2 regions of the Microbacterium sp. 71-23 genome follow, and region 1 is predicted to be linked to the other one. Evidence: predicted binding sites of a transcription regulator. Region 1 holds the regulator's gene; the other holds the start of a gene.
What was found. The regulator HspR, encoded in region 1, represses chaperone genes until heat shock. The targets are predictions, from matches to a motif close to AAGTTGAGTCNNNNNGACTCAACTT.

Region 1 (6,240 bases):
TGGGTTACCGCCTCGGCTCGATCGAGCTGCGACCCGCCAAGGTCGTCGTCGCCGTTCCGGCGGAGTAGGAGGCACAGGTGGCGAGCCAGGACTGGTTCGACAAGGACTTCTACGCCGTGCTCGGCGTCTCGAAGGACGTGTCGGAGGCCGATCTCAAGAAGACGTACCGCAAGCTCGCGCGCCAGTACCACCCCGACTCGAACCAGGGCGATGCGAAGGCGGAGGCCAAGTTCAAGGAGGTCAGCGAGGCGTACGCCGTGCTGAGCGACCCGGAGCAGCGCGCCGAGTACGACCAGATCCGCGCGATGGGGTCGGGTGCCCGCTTCACCGCGGGCGGCGCCGGCGCCGGCGGCTTCGAGGACGTGTTCTCGATGTTCGGCCAGGGCCGCGGCGCCCCCCGGGGCGGTGCGGGCGGGTTCGACGACTTCTACAGCGTCTTCAACCAGCCCGGCGGCGGCTTCGGCACCGGGTCGTTCGGCCGTTCGTCGGGCGGGTTCCGCGGTTTCGGCGGTCCGACCCGAGGGGCGGATGTCACGGCCCGCACGACGCTCGACTTCGTCACCGCCGCGGCGGGCGACACCATCACCCTGCAGGGTGAGGACGGTGCGCCGTTCAAGGTGAAGATCCCCGCGGGCGTCGCCGACGGCCAGAAGATCCGGCTGCGCGGCCGCGGCCGCCCGTCGCCCGACGGCGGCGAGGCGGGTGACATCGTCGTGCAGGTCACCGTGCGGCCGCATCCGGTCTTCACCCGCGATGGGCTGAACCTGCGCCTCTCGGTGCCGGTGACGTTCACCGAGGCGGCGCTCGGCGCGACGATCGAGGTGCCGACGCTCGGTGGCGAGATCGTGAAGCTGCGGGTCGCGCCCGGCACCCCGTCGGGGCGCGTGCTGCGCGTCAAGGGCCGCGGCATCACGACCGCGAAGGGCACCGGCGACCTGCTCGCCGAGGTGCAGATCGCGGTTCCCGCCCACCTGGATGACGACGCCCGTGCGGCGCTCGAACGCTTCCGCGAGTTCGAGCCGAAGGAGAACCCGCGCGCAGATCTGGTGGCGAAGGCCCGGTCATGAGCGAGCAGATCGACGAGGATGCCCCGATCTTCGCGATCGCGACGGCTGCCGAACTGAGCGGCATGCACCCTCAGACGCTGCGCCAGTACGACCGGCTCGGCCTCGTCGTGCCCGACCGCACCAAGGGCGGGTCGCGGCGCTACTCGCTGCGTCACGTCGAGCAGCTGCGCGAGGTCGCGCGCCTGTCGGCCGACGGCATGAGCCTGCCGGCGATCGCGCGCATCGTGTCACTCGAGAACCGCGTGCGCGACCTCACGCTGCGGGTGCGCGACCTCGAACAGGCGCTGCGCGCCGAGCTCGACAAGCGCGCCCGGGTCTTCGCGGCCGGCTCCACCGGCTCAGTCGTCACGATCCGCCAGGGCACGCGCGTGCGCCGCGCGACCGACGTCGTGATCTGGCGCCCGCGCCGGGAGCTGCCCCACCGCGACGACGAACGGGACTGACCCTCGCACCCGCAGGGGTGCGATGCTCAGCCGAGTGCGGCGTAGGCGCGGGTGACGTAGTCGATCGAGCGATCGGAGCCGATGACGCTCGCCGCCATGCGGTTCATGACGTACGCGAAGGTCATGCGCCGGTCGAGGTCGCAGATGACGAGCGAGCCGCCCCATCCGCCCCAGAAGGCGATGCGGTGATCGCCCGGCAGCCACGGAGTCGACACCGGGTGCGGCAGCGCCCACCCGAGCCCGAACCGCAACGGCAGCCGCAGCACCAGATCGGTGCTGTCGGTGGGGTGCGCGAACACCGCGTCGACCACCGCCGGTGACAGCAGGCGGGTGCCCTCGACGAGGCCGCCCTGCGCGAGCATCTGGTTCATGCGCGCGAGCGCGCGGGCGTTGCCGGTTCCGCCGGCCCCGCCGATGCCGGCGGCCCGCCACTCCCGCGTCCAGCTGTCCCGCGCCCCGAGGATCGGCCCGCTGTATGCCCGGGTCGCGATCGACCCCGGCTCGGGCCGTGACGCCGGGTCGCGCGGCACGCGCGGCGGCGGCACGACGAGGCTCACGCGGTTCTCCTCGCTCTCGGGCAGCCCCAGCCAGAAGTCCGCGCCGAGCGGGTCGGCGAGCTCCTCCGCGACGAACCGGCCGAGAGGGCGCCCGTCGATGCGCCGCACGACCTCACCGATCAGGTGGCCGAAGCACACGAGTGCGTAGCCGGACTGCGAGGTGCCCGGGGCGAACCAGGGTTCCTGGGCCGCGAGGCGGGCGGCCGCGGCATCCTGATCGAGGATGTCCGACACCGTCACCGGCTGCTCCCAGGCGGGCACACCGGCCGTGTGGTCGAGCAGTTGCCGCACCGTGATGTGCGCCTTACCGGCCGCCGCGAACTCGGGCCAGTAGCGCGCCACCGGGGCGGCGAGGTCGAGCCGGCCGCGCTCGACGAGCTGCAGCGCCGCGAGGGCGGTGACGGTCTTCGAGTTCGACCAGGTGTTCGTGATCGTGTCGGCGCCCCACGGCACCGTGCCGGCGGGGTCGGACCAGCCGCCCCAGAGGTCGACGACCACCTCGTCGTCGACGATGACGCACAGCGAGCCGCCGAGCTCCTCGCCGGAAGCCAGGTTGCGGGCGAAGGCGTCCCGCACGCCGGCGAAGGATGCCGCCGCGAACCCGTCGATCTCGCCGGGAGGTGCTGCGGGGGTTCCGGCGGTGTCGCTCACCCGGTCAGTCTTCCACGCCTCCGGCGGCGACCCGGTGCTGCAGCTGGGCGATCAGGTCAAGCTTGTCGAGCACCGGCTCGGGGATGACGAACGGGTAGAGGTCGTGCTTGCCCATCGCGCGGTTCATCATGTTCAGTGCGGTGGCCAGCGGCATCCAGATGAGCCTCACGACCTCGCTGAACCGCGGTGCCGAGCGGATGTCGCCGACCGCTGCGAGCGCGTAGGCGCGGGCCGTCTCGACACTGTCGCAGATGTGGAGGAAGTGCGCCCACGTCTCAGCGAAGTCCTCGAAGGGGTGCATGGTGGCGTAGGCGGAGATGAACGAGGCCTCCCACCCGGCAGGCGCACCGTCGGCGTAGTGACGGTCGAGGGCCTCGCCGTAGTCGGCGCGCTCATCGCCGAACAGCTCGCGGGAGCGGGCGACGAGGTCGTCGTCCCGCAGGAACCGCCACTGGATGTAGTGCCCGACCTCGTGCCGCAGGTGCCCGAGCATCGTGCGGTAGGTCTCGCCGAGCTGCGCGCGCACGCTCTCGCGGTGCGCGTCGTCGGCCTCGGCCAGGTCGATCGTGACGACCCCGTCGTCGTGCCCCGTGACCACCGGCGCCGTCTCGCTCGAGAGCAGGTCGAAGCAGAGCCCGTCGATCGCGTCTGCGCTCTTCGGCACCACCGGCACCCCGAGGCGGTCTAGCTCGAAGACGAGGTAGCGCTTCGCGCGCTCGGCGTCCACGAGGTAGGCCAGGCCCGCGGCATCCGCATCGTTCGGACGCGTGCGCGTCAGATCGCATGCCGCGCACTGCCCGCCCTCGAGAGGGGCGAGCCAGGTGCATCCGGTGAGCGCGAGGTTGCGGCACACGTGCGAGACGAGCCCCGCCGCGTCGACATAGCGGCCCGCCGCGTCGACGGGCACGATGTCGGCCTCGCCGCGGGAGAAGCCGAGGCCCGTGCCGCAGGTCACGCAGACAGAGTTCTCGAAGAACAGACGGGAGCCGCACACACGGCAGGCGAAGGCCTTCACGCGACGATGGTGTCACATCCGGATGCCGCGGCCCGGGGCTTGCGCCCGGCCCCCGTCTGCGGCAGCCCGTCGCCCTGTGCCGTGGCTGCTGCCCCTCTCCCGCCGGAAGGCACGTTGCGCGGTGCGCGGCGTCCGTGGCTGCCGCCGCTCTCCGCGCCGGAAGGCACGTTGCGCGGTGCGCGGCGCCCCGTGGGTCGCGCAGCGTGCCTTTTCGTGGGCGGTTGGGCCGGGGGCGGCGTGGCGGGGCAGAGGCGGTGGGTGCGGTGGGTGGCGCGGGCGCGGCGCGCGGCGGCGCGGCAGTGGGTGCGGGGCGGCGGTGGGGTGGGGCGGCGGCGCGGTGAGCGGTGGCGGGGCGGCGGCACGGCGGTGGGTGCGGCGGCGCGGTGAGCGGCGGCGCGGTGGGGGCGCCGCGGGCTCAGGCCGGGGAGAACTCGGTCTCGGGGATGACGTCGACCGCGACCTTGAGGGTCGACTTCTTCGCCTCGGTGTAGATGATGCCCTTCACCGGGGTGACGTCGCCGTAGTCGCGACCCCACGCGACGGTGACATAGCGCTCGCCCGCCCACTGGTCGTTCGTCGGGTCGATCGCGAGCCACGCGTCGGAGCCGGGCACCCAGACTGCGAGCCATGCGTGCGAGGCATCCGCACCCAGCACCCTGGTCTTGCCGGGCGGAGGCGTCGTCGACAGGTAGCCGCTGACGTAGCGCCCGGCGAGGCCGTGGCTGCGCACGCACGACAGCGCGAGGTGGGCGAAGTCCTGGCAGACGCCCGCCCGCTTGGCGAAGACGTCGGCAACGGTGCTCGTGACCGTCGTCGCCTTGCTGTCGTAGTCGAAGTCGGCCTTGATGCGGTGCATCAGGTCGGTGACCGCCTCGCCGATCGGCCGGCCCGGGGTGAAGCTGACCGCCGCGTAGTCGCGCACCTCGGGCAGCATCGCGACCTTCGGCGACGGAATCGCGAACTCGGTCGCCGTCCACACGTCGGCGCCGATCACGCCGTGCAGGGGGCGCGCCGACTCCCACGGGCGCGCGAGGGCATCGACGTCGTAGGCCGTGTCGACGACCTCGACCTCGGTGCGCGCCTCGACCACCAGCCGCTCGTGCGGGTCGGTCACGTGGAAATAGGTCAGGTGGTTGCCGTAGACGTCCGCATCCAGACGCCGATCACCCGGCACGGGGTCGATCGTCAGCTCGTGCTCGCCCACCCGCTGCCACGGCAGCGCCCGGGGGGCGAGGTGCGCGAGTCCGAGGCTGTTCTCGACCTCCGAGCTGTATGTGTACTCGGTGCAGTGCCTCACGCGGTACTTCATGACGCCACCGCCAGCAGCTCGGTGAGCGACAGCGCGGTGATCGGCTGCGCGGTCGGGCCGCTTGCGAAGTGCAGGTCGGCGACCGCCTCGGCCAGCAGCCGCAGCTGGGCGATCGTGTCGTCCAGCAGGCGCTCGAGCCCGTCACGGTGACCGTCCGAGGTCGACGCGAGGGCTGCGGCATCCGTCTCTGCCAGCGTCTGCTCGAGCTGCTCCAGCAGACGCTCGGGGCGCGTGGAACCCGTCGATCGGGGGAGCGCCGTGAGGCGCGCGCGCAGCTCGCCCAGCGCGAAGGCCACCGAGCGCGGGTTGCGGGCGTCGAGCAGCAGCAGCTCGAGCACGCCGTACACGCGCACGTTGCCGCGGTAACGGCGACGCTGGGTCACGGCGCTCTCGGCCGAGGCGAGCACCATCTCCAGCACCGACAGCTCGACGAACCGCTCGCGCTTCTCGACGACCGTGGACCGCAGCAACAGGCACACCTGCAGCGACCGCTCGATCCAGCGGCCCGCCTCGATCGCCAACCAGCCGTCGTCGCGGATCATGTTCGCCGTCACCGCCTGCAGGGACAGGATGCCGGTGAGCATGCGGCCGGCGCCGTCGGCGATCTGACGCTGGCCGGAGGCGCGCAGCTCGCCGAGCGCACGGTCGCTCGCCGCGACGCTGCGCCACACGTCGTTCGAGAGCTGGTCGCGCACCGCCTCGAGCGCGAAGCGCAGCTGCGCGAGCGACTGCGCCGCGGTGCCGGGTCGGGATGCCTCGACGATCGCCGACCGCAGCTCCTGGTGCACCGTGCCCGGCCGTCGCCCGATGAGGCGTTCGATCGCGGCCATCGCGACCAGCACGGCGTCGTCGGCGGCCGCGTCGCCCGCAGGCAGCCGGTCGGCGTGCGTGTGCACCGCCACGACGAGGCGCAGCAGGTCCTCCGCCCGCTCGGCGTAGCGGCCGATCCACCACATGTCCTCGATCGCGCGGGGTCCGAGCGCGGGGATGACCCCGGAGACCGACACCGGCTCGAGCTCGAGCAGACCCTGGTCGGGATCGCCCGGCGTGCTCTTCATGACCCAGACGTCCTTCGAGACCCGGCCCGGACGCTGCGCGTGCGCGACGTTGGCCAGCCCCCCGACGAGGGGGCGATAGGTCGAGCCATGCCGCAGCGTGAAGGTGCGCAGCGTCACGGGGGCGGCCAGCGCCTGCCCAT
Region 2 (6,240 bases), on a different contig from region 1:
GCAGATGGAATCTTCACGTTGACGCAGGTATCCAAGGCACTCGGCGTAACGATGAGCAGTCTTCAGAACGCACGCGACGCCTTGCTTGAGGTCGAGCTGATCTCGCGACTGCCCCAAACGGACTCTCGGTTCCAATACTTGGTTCGCAACGACAGTCCTGCGTGGCACTGGGCGCGCGACCTAGCGCAAATTGCGAGTCGCGCAGAACTCGGTCGCCCGGTCTCGTAGCGCAGCGAACACGCGGCACCGTTGGCTAATTGAGGGGCTGTTCACGCGAAGCCATCCATTCGAGGAGGCGCTTAATCTCCCATGAAGGGTTCGAAAGCCACCGCGTCGGGTCCGTCAGAAACCCCCGGATGTCCGGGGGTTTTCGCGTTGTCCGTGAGTTCTCGAGTGCGTCAGGAGTCGGCCTGCGCGCGGGCCGCGATGAACGCCTCGGAGGCGCGCACCTCGAGCGCGGCCTGGGTGGCCGTGGTGCGCTCGATGAGACGATGACCCATCAGCCGCTCGGCCTTCTCGAGCCTGCTGACCAGCGTGTTCCGATGGATGAACAGGCGGTCGGCGGCGGGTGCGATGCGCATGCGTGTGTCGAAGAACACTCGTACGGTCTCGCGCAGCTCGGCCATCTCGTCCGTGTCTGCCGACAGGTCTTGCAGCACTGTCTCGGCGAACCACATCGCCCGTTCCGGGTCCTGCAGCAGGAGCGCCCGCAGGGCGACGTCGCGGTAGAGCGCGCCGCGGCGCCGATGCTCGCCCCGACTCACCGCGAGCGCCGCGAGTGACTCGAGATGGCTTCTCCGGAAACCCGCGCGACCCGGATGGGCTTCGCCGATGCCGACGAGCAGTGTGTCGTCGAATCGCAGGGCATCGAGGGATTCCACGCGCACCGGGCCGTCTGTCGTGACCCAGAGCCAGACCTCGCCAGACCCTGTCGCGTGCCGCACCGAGCGCGTGGTGCCGACCGCGCGCTGCACGGCATCGGCGACCGCGTCCACCGCGCGCGGGGTCATCGTCGCTCCGGGCGGCGCGCCGATCGTGCTCGCCAGATGCCAGCTCTCGACCGGAACCCCCAGCACGGATGAGGCCACCTGGTCGTCGACCGCTTCTCCGGCGACGAGGGAGCGCACCATCGCCCGCCGGCGTGCGTGTTCCGACTGGAACGCACGGCGCCGCTCCGCATCGATTGCCGAGATGAACGCACCCACCCACCCGTCGACGGTCTGGGTCACGACGCGGGTGAGTGCGGGGACCTCGGCCGCCCCTCCGAGTTCGACCGCCCGAGAGACGAGGGCGTCGAGCCACGCATGCTGCATCATGCGCATCGTGTCGACGACTCGCCCCAGCGGAATGTCGCGGGCGACGATGTCGTCGGCGAACGCGCGCTCTGCCAGGCGCTCGTCGGGGGTGGTCGGTTCCGATGCGAGGCACCGCTCGATCGCCTCGGCGAGCACGTGCTCGGCGAGGGCGCGCATGTGGGGCCACGGTGCGAGTGCGTCCGCATCGGGCCGCGCTCTCAGTACACCGAGCGTGTGGTCCACGGTCGCGACCACCCAGCGCACCGGCCCCTCGCCGAGTGCGGCATGCAGGCGTTCCAGCTCGTCGTCGGGCAGTGAGGCGGCCGTCGTGGGGGCGCCGTCGAGCGTGCACACGAACTCGCGCAGCCGACCCGGGGAGGACATGCGGTCAGCCTAGGCGCACCGTGCACTCTGCACAGAGAGTGCTGTGAAGAGTGGTCGAAGCGACCGATGAGCGGCGACGCGAACACCGCGATCGTGGTGGTCATGCGGGACAACCGCCCGCGAACATCCCCCGTGATCAGGAGGTCACCGTCATGCCCGAATCGAACATCATCGCCGTCACCTTCGACGACCGCTCGAACGCCTTCCAGGCGCTCAGCGAGCTGAAGGGCGCAGGCATGGAAGGCCGCGTCGACGTCGCCGCCGCGGCCGTCGTCACCCGCGACGCCGACGGGCGCATCTCGATGCCCGACGGCGTCGACAACAACGGCGCCGTGGGCACCTGGGGCGGCAGCCTCGTGGGACTCCTGATCGGCGTGATCGGCGGACCCATCGGCATGCTGCTCGGCTGGACGGGCGGGCTGCTCGTGGGCGGCGCCTTCGATCTGCGGCGCGTCGACCGCTCGGCGGGCGCGCTCGAGCAGATCAGCAGTGCCATCCCGATCGGCGGCACCGCCCTCGTCGCCGAGGTCACCGAGTACGCCCGTGAGGTCGTCGACGGTGAGATGGCGAAGCTCGACGGCGTCGTCATCCGGCGCCCGCGCGAGGAGGTGCTCGACGAGATGGAGGCCGCCGAGGAGGCCTACCGTGAAGCCGAGAAGGAGGCGCGGCGTCACGCGCGTGAGCAGCGCAAGGCCGAGCGCAAGGCCGATGCGGCGGAGCGCACCGCGGCGCTGAAGGAGAAGCTCGGCGCCAGTTGATCCGCCATGCGAAGAGGGCTGCCGGTGCAGGAGCGCCGGCAGCCCTTCGCCGCGCGTTCGGCGGGCGGGCCGGGCGGAAGTAGGGTCTTCGGTCCGCCGATGGGCGTGGCATCCTTCGGCGAGCCGGCCTGCTCCGGGGGACTGTGCACAATGCGCAGTCGTGGGCTCCGGACCGCGATAGAGCGGTCCCTCCCCGGGATCTCCCCATTTCGCCGTCGGTGAACTCCGCCGCCTTCGCTGGCACTCTCACTGCCCGAGTGCTAATCTCGCACTAGTTGAGCCAATCAGACTCAACTTTCGCAGACCCGGGTGGATGCTGCATCCGCCCCGCTCACACAGGAGAACCCATGGCGACCTACGACCTGCTCCGCGACCTGGAGCGCTTCGCGACCACGACTCTCGACCAGACCCGCCGTGGTCCGCGCCAGATGCCGATGGACGTCTACCGCGACGGCGACCACTACGTGCTCACCGCCGACCTCCCGGGCGTCGACCCGGGTTCGATCGACGTCGACGTCGACGGACAGCTGCTCACCATCCGCGCCGAGCGCACCCTGCCCAGCGGCGAGGGCGTCAGCTGGATCACCCGCGAGCGGGAAGCCGGCGCCTACCTGCGCCAGCTGCAGCTCGGGCGTGGCATCGACACGGAGACCATCTCGGCGAGCTACCGCGACGGCGTGTTGAGTGTGACCCTGCCCGTCAGCGAGAAGGCGAAGCCGCGCAAGGTGGCCGTGGCCGGCGCCGCCGAGGCGGTCACCGTGACCGAGGGCGCGACTCCCGCCGCCTGACCCATCGACCGCGCCGACCCGCGCACAGACGGAGCGCCCCTGGCCCGAGTACGGGCCGGGGGCGTTCGCGCATTCCCGCAGCTAGCGCAGGTCGGCGGGTTTCACCCGCACCGGTCCCATCCAGAGCGCGACGAGCACGGATGTGACCGCCCCGGCCGCCATGATGGCCGCGAGCACGACGATCTGGAACCGGCCCGCCTCCAGCGGCGAGATCCCCCCGAAGATCGCGCCGACGAAGGCGCCCGGCAGCACGACGAGACCGGTCGTCTTGGTCTGGTCGATCGAGGGGATGAGGGCATCGCGCACGGCCTGCCGCGCCAGCGCCAGGGTCGACTGCCGGGGCCGCGCGCCGAGGGCGAGCCACCCCTCCACCTCGTCCCAGTGGTCGACGATTCCGCGGGTGAACATGCGGCCGGTGAGGGTCGCGATGCTCATGGCGTTGCCGATGACGATCGCGCCGATCGCCAGCGCGTAGCGTGCGGTCAGCTCGAGCGCACCGGTCGCGAACACGATCGTCGTCGCGAACACGACCCCCGACACGATGGATGTCGTCATCATCGCCGCGTGGCGCCGCGACCATCCGATGCGTCCGGTCGCCACCGACGCCGCGATCACGAACATCGCGACGAGGGTCAGTGCGATCAGCCTCGCGTCGGTGATGAGTCCGGTCAGCAGCACGCTGATCACCGCGAGCTGCACCGCGCCGCGCACGATCGCCAGCAGCGGCGACCACAGGCCCGGCACGCGGAAGGCGGCGAGCACGACCGTCGTGACGGCCGCGAGCACCCCGACACCGACGAGCGAGGGGAGCAGGTCGGTCGGCGGATTCACAGCGCGAGCGTAGCCCCGCGGCATCCTGACGCCCGAATCTCGGCGCATTCTTTGAATCGCACCGCCAGGATGGGCGCGTGAACATCATCGACAGTCTCGGAAGCCTCGGTCCCCTCGCCCTCGTGCTCGTCGCCGTCATCGTCTTCATCGAGAACGGTCTGTTCTTCCCCTTCCTGCCCGGCGACAGCCTCCTGTTCGCCGCGGCGATCCTCGCGGTGCCGCTGAACACCTCCTGGGTGCTGATCGCGGCGATCGCCGCGGTCGCCGCGATCGTCGGCGCCGAGCTGTCGTTCTGGATCGGTCGTCGCTACGGGCGGCGCCTCTTCCGTCCCGGGGCGCGGCTGTTCAAGCCTGAGTACCTCGCCGAAGCTCACGGCTTCTTCGAGCGCTACGGGGTGGGCGCGATCATCCTGGCCCGTTTCGTGCCGATCGTGCGCACCTACATCTCGCCCGCGGCGGGCGTCTCCGACATGCCGCGTGCCCGCTTCTCGATGTGGAACGCGATCGGCGCCGTGATCTGGGCGGGCATTCTCGGGCTCGCCGGCGCCCTGCTCGGCGGGGTTCCGTGGGTCGCCAACAACATCGAGTGGATCAGCATCGCGATCGTGCTCGTGACCGTCGCGCCGGTCGTCATCGGGGCGCTCGTGAAGCGCTCGAAGGCCAAGCGCGCATGAGCGCGACGACTTCGGATGCCGCGCCCTCGCGCGTGCCCGATCCGACGCCGTCGTTCTGGGTGGCCAAAGCCGCGTCGACGGCGCTGGGCGAGGCGCTGTCGGACTTCTCGATCCGGGTGCTGCCGCCGGTGGTCGCCGTGCTGATCGCGTTCGTGCTGTTCTGCGCGGCACTGGCGCTGCAGTTCACGCGCCGGCGCTACGTGCCCGAGGTCTACTGGTTCGCCGTCGCGATGGTGGGCGTCTTCGGCACGATGGCCGCCGATGTCGCTCACGTCGTCGTGGGCCTTCCGTATGCGGTGTCGGCGACGCTCTACGCGGTGTTCCTCGCGGCCGTCTTCCTCGTCTGGTGGCGGGTGGAGCGCACCCTGTCGGTGCACGCGATCACCACGACCCGGCGCGAGGCGTTCTACTGGGCGGCCGTCATCGGCACCTTCGCCCTCGGCACGGCGGTCGGCGACTTCGCCGCGGTGACCCTGGGACTCGGCTACGCTCCGTCGATCCTCGTGTTCGCGGTGCTCATCCTCGTTCCGGCACTCGGCTACCGCTTCCTGCGCTTCGGCGCCGTGTTCGCGTTCTGGTTCGCCTACGTGCTCACCCGTCCGCTCGGCGCCTCGGTCGCCGACTGGCTCGGCAAGCCCGTCGACGAGGGAGGGGTAGGCGTCGGCAGCGGCTGGGTGTCGCTCGGATTCGCGTTGGTCATGGTGATCGTCGTCGCGATCATCCGTCAGCGGCGCAGCGTGGCGGGCACGGCCCCGGTCGCCGCATCCGACCTCGGTCTGTGACCGGCGCGGCAGCCGCGCGGCATCGATCCGGCCGCTGAGCGCTCAGGCCGCGTAGAGCACGCCCGCGCCGTCCACCACGACGCCGACGGTGTCGCCCACGGCGGGAAGGTCGACGCCGAACACGCGCAGCGGCACCCGCGCCTCGGTGCCGTCGTCGCACACGACCGTGACGAGGGCGGTGCCACCGGTCTCGACGACGTCGAGCACGCGCATGGCGGGGGCCGTGGCATCCGTCGTCAGTCGAAGCTGCTCGGGACGCACCATGACGACGAGAGCGGATGCTGCGCCTGCCGCGTCCGTACGCACCGGCACGAGGCCGAGCGGGCATCGGGCCGACCCCGCCTCGCGTGTCGCGGGCAGCAGCACGGTGTCGCCGAGCAGGCGCGCGACCTGCGGCGTGGCCGGCGCCGCGTAGACCTCGGCGCAGCTTCCCGCCTGCTGGAGGCGTCCGCCGTCGAGCACCGCGATCGCGTCGCCGAAGGCGAGCGCTTCGGCGGGATCATGGGTGACGAGCACCGTCGTCACGCCGGCGCGGTCGAGGGCATCGACGACCTGCGTGCGCACCTGGGCGCGCAGCGCCGTGTCGAGGGCGCTGAAGGGCTCGTCGAGCAGCAGCACGCGCGGGTGGGGCGCGAGTGCGCGGGCGAGCGAGACACGCTGCTGCTGGCCGCCGGAGATCTCGTGCGGATAGCGCTCGAGCAGGTCGGGCTCGATGCCGGCGAGAGCGG

Region 2: a site for HspR is predicted at 2,710-2,734, ahead of BGO15_RS04620 (Hsp20/alpha crystallin family protein). Genes of this name have one in related genera too.

What each region holds. Positions count from the first base shown of each region.
Region 1 covers NZ_MKSL01000039.1:44,228-50,467, forward strand. The annotation lists gene BGO15_RS12615 (nucleotide exchange factor GrpE) at 1-68, shown strand, start outside; gene BGO15_RS12620 (DnaJ C-terminal domain-containing protein) at 78-1,067, shown strand; gene BGO15_RS12625 (heat shock protein transcriptional repressor HspR) at 1,064-1,510, shown strand; gene BGO15_RS12630 (serine hydrolase domain-containing protein) at 1,537-2,718, opposite strand; gene BGO15_RS12635 (zinc-binding metallopeptidase family protein) at 2,723-3,733, opposite strand; gene BGO15_RS12640 (transglutaminase family protein) at 4,149-5,030, opposite strand; gene BGO15_RS12645 (circularly permuted type 2 ATP-grasp protein) at 5,039-6,240, opposite strand, start outside.
Region 2 covers NZ_MKSL01000012.1:74,152-80,391, forward strand. The annotation lists gene BGO15_RS04610 (PucR family transcriptional regulator) at 399-1,679, opposite strand; gene BGO15_RS04615 (DUF1269 domain-containing protein) at 1,832-2,437, shown strand; gene BGO15_RS04620 (Hsp20/alpha crystallin family protein) at 2,785-3,225, shown strand; gene BGO15_RS04625 (ABC transporter permease) at 3,307-4,056, opposite strand; gene BGO15_RS04630 (DedA family protein) at 4,134-4,730, shown strand; gene BGO15_RS04635 (COG4705 family protein) at 4,727-5,512, shown strand; gene BGO15_RS04640 (ABC transporter ATP-binding protein) at 5,555-6,240, opposite strand, start outside.